DNA from 2 places in the Pseudomonas sp. LBUM1652 genome. Region 2 is predicted to be linked to the other one. Evidence: predicted binding sites of a transcription regulator. Region 2 holds the regulator's gene; the other holds the start of a gene.

Region 1 (4,150 bases), 2.0 Mb from region 2:
CCACCATTGCTGCATGAATTCCGAGAGGCTGATCACCATCAGGGTAAAGCCCGGCAATTCGGCGCCGAATCCGGAAAATACCGACTGGAACTGCGGCACCACTTTCACCAGCAGAATCCCGGTCACTATGGTGGCCACCAGCACCACGGCGGTGGGGTAGGTCATGGCCTTCTTGATCTTGGCCTTGAGGCTTTCGCTCTTTTCCTTGTAGGTCGCGACCCGTTCCAGCAACGTGTCGAGGGCGCCGGACTGTTCGCCGGCATCCACCAGGTTGCAATACAACTCGTCGAAATATTGCGGCTTTTTGCGCAGGGCGTTGGCGAAACTGTTACCGGCGGCGACCTCCTGTTTCACCTCGTCCACCAGTTTGCGCATGGCCGGGTTTTCGAAGCCCTCGCCGATGATGTCGAACGACTGCAACAGCGGCACTCCGGCCTTCATCATGGTTGCCATTTGCCGGGTAAACAGCGCGATGTCCCGGACCTTGATGCGTTTGCCGAAACTCAGAATCGATGCGGATTTTTTGCGCACTTTGCCCGGATTGATCCCCTGTTTGCGTAGTTGCGCCTTGATCAGGGCCGGATTAAGACCGCTCAATTCACCACTGAGTTTGCTGCCTTTCTTGTCCGTGCCTTCCCAGGCGTAGACGCTGATTTTCGCTGCCTTGACCGCCATATTCAGTCCTTGGTGACCCGGTTGATTTCTTCCAGGCTGGTGATGCCTTGCATGGCTTTATGCAAACCGGAAGTGCGCAGGTCGTCGAAACCGTCGCGGCGCATCTGAATGTCGATTTCCAGCGAATTGCCCTCGGCCATGATCAGCCGTTGCAGGTCGGGTGTGTTCTTCACCACTTCATAAATCCCCACGCGTCCCTTGTAACCGCCGTTGCAGTGATCGCAACCGACCGGCTCGTAGATCGTGAAACTGCCGATGCGTTCCTCGGGGAAGCCTTCCTTGATCAGGGTTTCGCGGGGGATCTCGATGGCTTTCTTGCAATGGCTGCACAACTTGCGCGCCAGCCGCTGGGCGATGATCAGGCTGACCGAAGTGGCGATGTTAAAGCCGGGAATACCCATGTTGTGCAGGCGGGTGAGGGTTTCCGCCGCGCTGTTGGTGTGCAGGGTCGAGAGCACGAGGTGACCGGTCTGCGCAGCCTTGATCGCAATCTCGGCGGTTTCCAGGTCACGGATCTCGCCGACCATGATCACGTCCGGGTCCTGCCGCAGGAACGAGCGCAGGGCCTGGGCGAAATCCAGCCCCTGTTTAGGATTGACGTTGACCTGGTTGATGCCTTCCATGTTGATCTCCACCGGGTCTTCGGCGGTGGAGATGTTGATGTCGACGGTGTTGAGAATATTCAGCCCGGTATACAGCGACACGGTTTTACCCGAGCCGGTGGGGCCGGTGACCAGAATCATGCCTTGTGGCTGCTTGAGCGCGGCCATGTACAGATCTTTCTGCGCTGGCTCGTAACCGAGTGCATCGATGCCCATCTGCGCGCTGGACGGGTCGAGAATCCGGATCACCACTTTTTCGCCCCACAGGGTCGGCAGGGTGTTGACCCGAAAGTCGATCGACTTGCTCTTCGACAGGCGCATCTTGATCCGTCCGTCCTGCGGTTTGCGCCGTTCCGAGATGTCGAGGCTGGCCATGACTTTCAGGCGTGCGGCAATTCGCCCGGCCAGTTGGATGGGCGGTTTGGCTACCTCGCGCAAAATGCCGTCGGTGCGTACCCGCACGCGGTAGTTCTTTTCGTAAGGCTCGAAATGCAGGTCGGAGGAGCCGCTCTTGATCGCGTCCAGCAGCATCTTGTGAACGAAACGCACCACCGGCGCATCGTCGGCATCGAGTCCGCCGATGGCGTCCTGTTTGTTGTCATCGATGGCTTCGACATCGATGCCGTCGAGATCGACATCGGCCATGTCTTCGAGACCGCTGGCATGGGTGTCGAAGAATTTTTCGATGGCATCGGTAAGCTTGTCGTCTTCTACCAGAATGGCTTCGGTGTTCAGCCCGGTGCTGAACTGGATGTCGTTGATCGCCTGATGATTGCTCGGGTCGGAAATCCCCACGAACAACTTGTTGCCGCGTCGCCACAAGGGCAGTGCGTGATGCTGGCGTACCAGTTTTTCACTGACCAGGCCTCTGGGCTGGGTTTCCTTGTCCAGACAATTGATGTCGAGGAAAGCCATGCCGAAGTGCTCCGAGGCGATCTCGGCCACCTGTGAGCTCTTCACCAGTTTGTTCTGCACCAGATAGCTGACCAGTGACTGTCGATTGCGCTGGGCCTGTTGCCAGGCCTGCTGGGCGCTTTTTTCCGTAAGCAGTTCGGCCTGCACCAATTGCTTGGCCAGACCGCTCAGAGCGATGTCATTCATGGGGATTCCGCACGCTTGCAGTTCATGACTTATAGCCTAGTCAAGTGACAGCGCCAAACATGGCCGGTGCAGGTGACAAAAAGTGTCAGATAGTGCGGTTACAGGTTGTAGGAAGCTGCGTCGAGCGCGGTAACCGCCTAGTGCGCAGGGCATTGAGGCGCTTGGCATGGGCTATGCTCAGTCCTTCTCAGATCATGAGAATTCGACTCATGCATGGAGCGTGTCTATGAAAAAACAACAAGGCTTTACTCTGATCGAGCTGCTGATCGTTGTGGCAATCATCGGGATTCTGGCGACTATCGCCCTGCCGCAGTATTCGAAATATCAGGCGCGGTCGAAGGTGACGGCGGGGCTGGCGGAAATCAGCGCACTGAAAGTGCCGTTTGAGGACACCATCAATCAAGGGACAAACCCGACGCTTGCAATCGTGAAGGGTGATGCGGTCACTACCACTTCAAATTGTGCATTGACGGCTTCAGGTACAGCCGCTGACGGTGCGGGAACCATTGTTTGTACGATCGCCAATGCTCCAGCGCCAGTGTTGGGCAAAACTATCACGCTGACTCGTTCCTCCGGCACGGGCGCAGGCGTTTGGAGCTGTGGTACCACAGTGGCTCCGGACTACTCGCCAAAAGGCTGCACTGCCAGCGGTACTTGATCTCAGGCCATGTCTGAAAAATGCCCCGCCAATGCGGGGCATTTTTCATTGCGCAGTGGTTCTCAAAAGCTTCAATAATTTCAGCACCTTAGGAACTTTTCGAAAAACCGCAACTTGCATGTGAATATTTCCCGAGTCATGCAATTTGCATGAATCCGTAATTTTGCAAAATTCATAAGTTATTGATTTATATGGTTTTTATACTTATGGAAAAGTTGGCACAGCGTTCGCAATATCTCCAGTAACCCTGCTGACAAGACATCCAGCAGACTTTCCAGAAAAACAGGAGTTACTCGTATGAAGAAGTTCGCTATCACTGCCGCTGCTGCTACCGCGCTGACCCTGACCATGGCTTCCGGTGCATTCGCTCAATCCACCCAGGCTACCCAGGCTCCAATGACTCTGGCTGCCGGTGAAGTGACTCAGGCGAAAGAGGCTACCTCCGACACTTGGATCACCACCAAGGTCAAAGCTGATCTGGTCACCGAAAAAGGCATTCCAGGCACCGACATTAAGGTCGAAACCAACAAAGGCGTTGTGTCGCTGTCGTCGACTGTAGCTGTCACTGATGCTCAGAAAACCACTGCAGTAGCCATCGCCAAGAAGATCAAAGGCGTTGAAGCGGTTTCCGCTGACGGCCTGAAAGCCAAGTAAGGCATGACTTCTCGCCTGGACCGGGAGAAGGCGCGACAGACGGGCCGAGCAATACGTCTGCCGCAACTTTAGAGTTCATGCGAACGGTCACACGGAGGTGACCATTACAGGCCCCGGCACTTGTGTCGGGGCCTGTTCTATTTCCCAAGGCAAAAAGATCGCAGCCATCGGCAGTTCCTACATTGTTTTCCTGTAGGCGCTGCCGAAGGCTGCGATCTTTTGATTTTCAGTTGCCCCGTTTGCTGTTGATCTGGCGCAGACGATTGCCTTCAAAGCGCAGGTATTGATACATGCCGTTGCTCGGGCCGTAGGTCCATTCCTCGACCTGAAACTCTTCGCGGCGATTGGCGCTACGCTTGTAACCCAGCGCATCGCGACTGACCGGCTCTCCGCACTTTTGCAGTACTTCGCTTGCGCGGTCGCCAAGGCTGATCAGTTGGCTGCCGCAACGCAACGTATC
Region 2 (4,150 bases):
CTCCGTAGAAACGCCTATCGACTGGTATGCGACCAACACCCACACCGTGCAATATCTTCCGGACGGCAAAGTGCAGTATGAAATGACCTCCGAGAAGGCCGAGCACGTCAAGGCGACCGACATCACGCTGGTCACCAAGCCTGACCTGAACATGTACCGCGGCACAGATTTCCCGTGGCACGTGACCAGCGAACGCGGCGAAGTGAACTCGGGCGGTACCGAAGTCGAGCTGATCGACTCAGTACGCATCAAGCGCACCGATGAAAAGAACCGCGCCACCCTGATCACGTCCACTCGCATGACGGTGTTCCCGCAGCAGGAATATGCGCAGACCGCGCAACCCGTTAGAATCGACGGCGCTGGCGGTGTATCGACTGGCGTAGGAATGAAAGCGTATCTGAAGGAAAGCAGGATACACCTGCAATCGAACGTAAGAGGACAGTATGAGGCTCGTTAAAACCCTCCCTATTTTGCTCAGTCTGGGCGCAGCACTGGGAAGCGTGAGCGCCTGGGCTCTGCCGAACGATCAAGAGCAGCCAATCCGCATTCAGGCCGACGATGCCCAGCTGGACGACAAGAATGGCGTTGCCACTTATAAAGGCGACGTGATCATCACCCAGGGTTCGATGAAGGTTACCGGCAACACCGTAACCATCACCCGTACCCCGACCGGTGACATCGACGTGGTGACCTCGGTGGGCAACCTGGCCTACTTCGAGCAACTGCAAACCGCTGGCGATACCAAACCTGTTCAGGGCTGGGGCGTGACGATCCAGTACCACGCTGCGCAAAATCGCGTCGTGCTGATCGATAAAGCCAAGGTTGTCGACAAGGACAACAACACCACCCAAGGCGAGAAAATCGTCTACGACACCGTGAAGAAACTGGCCAGCGCCGGCCGCGCTACCGGCAGCAAAGTCACCGAAGCGCGTCCGCGCATCGACATGGTGATCCAGCCGAAGAAGAAAACCGAAGAGAAAACCCAGTAATGGCAACTCTGAAAGCTCAGCACCTGGCCAAGGCCTATAAAAGCCGCCAGGTCGTGCGTGACGTCAGCCTGTCGATCGACAGTGGCCAGATCGTCGGCCTGCTCGGCCCCAACGGTGCCGGCAAGACCACGTGCTTCTACATGATCGTCGGCTTGGTACAGGCCGATCAAGGCCGTGTGCTGATCGATGATCTGGACGTCAGCCACCAGCCGATGCACGGTCGCGCCAAGGCGGGTATCGGCTATCTGCCGCAAGAAGCGTCGATCTTCCGCAAACTGTCGGTGGCCGACAACATCATGGCCATCCTCGAGACCCGTCAGGAACTCGACAAGGCCGGCCGTCGCAAGGAGCTGGAAAGCCTGCTGCAGGAATTCCACATCAGCCACATTCGCGACAACCTCGGCATGAGCCTGTCCGGTGGTGAACGCCGACGGGTGGAAATCGCCCGCGCCCTGGCGACAGCACCGAAATTCATCCTGCTCGACGAACCGTTCGCCGGTGTCGACCCGATCTCGGTCGGCGACATCAAGCAGATCATCCATCATCTCAAGGCCAAGGGCATCGGTGTTCTGATCACCGACCACAACGTCCGTGAGACGCTGGACATCTGCGAAACCGCCTACATCGTCAACGACGGTCAGTTGATTGCCGAAGGCGATGCAGAAACCATCCTGGCCAACGATCTGGTCAAGGAAGTGTATCTGGGCCATGAATTCCGCCTGTAAGCCTGTTAGTGCCGAGTGAGCCGCCCGGGCGCTGTATCGATTCAAGCAGAATTTAATACGCTTTAATTGTTACAGCGCTCTAGGCAAACACTTCAGTTTCAGGCATATAATTTGCTTAAGTTTGGCGCTCCGGCGCCCTGTAGTGGATGGCGCATAGCGCCGGCGAATAAGGTGTTAAGCCCCTGCCATGAAACCATCGCTAGTCTTGAGAATGGGCCAGCAGCTGACGATGACACCGCAGCTGCAACAGGCTATCCGCCTGCTCCAATTGTCGACCCTGGATCTGCAACAGGAAATCCAGGAGGCCCTGGAATCCAATCCGATGCTCGAACGCCAGGAAGAAGGCGACGACTTCGACAACTCCGATCCTCTGGCCGACAACGCTGAACAGAAGCCCAACACCGAGATCCAGGAACCCTCCTATCAGGAAACCGCCCCGACGGTGGATAACCTAGAGGAAGGCGACTGGAGCGAACGCATCCCCAACGAGCTTCCGGTCGATACGGCCTGGGAAGACGTCTACCAGACTAGCGCCAGCAGCCTGCCCAGCAGCGACGATGACGAGTGGGACTTCACCACCCGTACCTCCGCCGGCGAAAGCCTGCAAAGCCACCTTCTGTGGCAACTTAACCTCGCGCCGATGTCCGACACCGATCGACTGATCGCCGTCACCCTGATCGATTGCATCAACAATCAGGGTTATCTGGACGAAACCCTCGAAGAGATCCTCGAAGCGTTCGATCCAGAACTGGACATCGAGCTGGACGAAATCGAAGCCGTTCTGCACCGCATCCAGCAATTCGAGCCTGCCGGCATCGGCGCCCGCAATCTTGGCGAATGCCTGCTGCTGCAACTACGCCAGTTGCCGGCCAAGACGCCTTGGCTGGCCGAAGCGAAACGTCTGGTCACCGATTATATCGACCTGCTGGGCAGCCGCGATTACAGCCAGTTGATGCGGCGCATGAAGCTCAAGGAAGATGAGTTGCGTCAGGTCATCGAGCTGGTGCAGAGCCTCAACCCGCGCCCGGGCTCGCAGATCGAATCGACTGAAGCCGAGTACGTCGTACCGGACGTCATCGTGCGCAAGGACAACGAGCGCTGGCTGGTCGAGCTGAATCAGGAGTCGGTGCCTCGCCTACGGGTCAACGCCCAGTACGCCGGCTTCGTGCGACGCGCCGATACCAGCGCCGACAACACCTTCATGCGCAATCAGTTGCAGGAAGCGCGCTGGTTCATCAAGAGCCTGCAAAGCCGCAACGAAACCCTGATGAAAGTTGCCACCCAGATCGTTGAGCATCAGCGCGGGTTTCTGGAATACGGCGATGAAGCCATGAAGCCGCTGGTCCTGCATGACATCGCTGAAGCGGTCGGCATGCACGAGTCGACGATTTCCCGGGTGACCACGCAAAAATTCATGCATACACCGCGCGGTATCTATGAATTGAAATACTTTTTTTCCAGCCACGTCAGCACCTCCGAAGGCGGTGAATGCTCGTCCACGGCGATCCGCGCGATCATCAAAAAACTGGTTGCCGCGGAAAATCAGAAAAAGCCGTTGAGTGACAGCAAGATCGCTGGTTTACTGGAGGCACAAGGCATTCAGGTGGCTCGCCGCACCGTCGCCAAGTACCGCGAGTCCCTAGGGATCGCGCCTTCGAGCGAACGCAAGCGGTTGATGTAAGCCACGTTACAGCGTTCCAGTGGCAGGCTTTTCGGCCTGCCGCTTTATGCACTGGCAACGAAGGAGAAGCTGTATGCAAGTCAACATCAGTGGACACCAACTGGAAGTGACCGAACCTCTGCGCACCTACATCAACGAGAAACTCGAACGATTGGAGCGCCATTTCGACAAGATTACCAACGTGCAAGTCACGATGTGTGTCGAAAAGCTGAAGCAGAAAATCGAAGCCACCTTGCATATTCCCGGCAGTGAAGTGGTCGCCAACGCGGAACATACCGATATGTACGCCGCGATCGACGCCCTGACCGACAAGCTGGATAAACAACTCAAAAAGCATAAGGAAAAGACCCAGAGCCTGCTCCAGGGCGCGACCGGTCGATAACCCCCCACTCCATGATCCGACTTGAAAGTATCCTGACCCCCGGCCGTTCCCTCGTGAACGTGCCGGGCGGCAGTAAAAAGAAAGCCCTCGAACAGATTGCCAATCTGATCGCCCGCGAAGTGCCGGCTCTGGAGATGCAAGATGTCTTCGAGGCCCTGATCGCTCGTGAGAAACTCGGCTCCACCGGTTTCGGCAACGGCATCGCCATTCCTCACTGCCGCCTCAAGGGTTGCCAATCGCCTATCAGCGCCTTGATGCACCTTGAAGCCCCAATCGATTTCGACGCCATCGACGGTGCTCCGGTTGACCTGCTGTTCGTATTGCTGGTGCCTGAAGCTGCGACCGATGCGCATCTGGAATTGCTGCGTCAGAT

The links. The regulator sigma-54, encoded in region 2, starts transcription at its own class of promoters, with help from an activator protein. The targets are predictions, from matches to a motif close to ANTGGCATNNANNTTGCTNT.
Region 1: a site for sigma-54 is predicted at 2,539-2,558, ahead of ACA069_RS24270 (pilin). Genes of this name have one in related genera too.

The regions. Positions count from the first base shown of each region.
Region 1 is NZ_CP166804.1:5,383,048-5,387,197, reverse strand. Features, by position in the region: gene ACA069_RS24280 (type II secretion system F family protein) at 1-675, opposite strand, end outside; gene pilB (type IV-A pilus assembly ATPase PilB) at 678-2,378, opposite strand; gene ACA069_RS24270 (pilin) at 2,605-3,036, shown strand; gene ACA069_RS24265 (BON domain-containing protein) at 3,334-3,690, shown strand; gene ACA069_RS24260 (DUF2845 domain-containing protein) at 3,917-4,150, opposite strand, start outside.
Region 2 is NZ_CP166804.1:1,003,825-1,007,974, reverse strand. Features, by position in the region: gene lptC (LPS export ABC transporter periplasmic protein LptC) at 1-457, shown strand, start outside; gene lptA (lipopolysaccharide transport periplasmic protein LptA) at 444-989, shown strand; gene lptB (LPS export ABC transporter ATP-binding protein) at 989-1,714, shown strand; gene ACA069_RS04405 (RNA polymerase factor sigma-54) at 1,902-3,395, shown strand; gene hpf (ribosome hibernation-promoting factor, HPF/YfiA family) at 3,469-3,777, shown strand; gene ptsN (PTS IIA-like nitrogen regulatory protein PtsN) at 3,789-4,150, shown strand, end outside.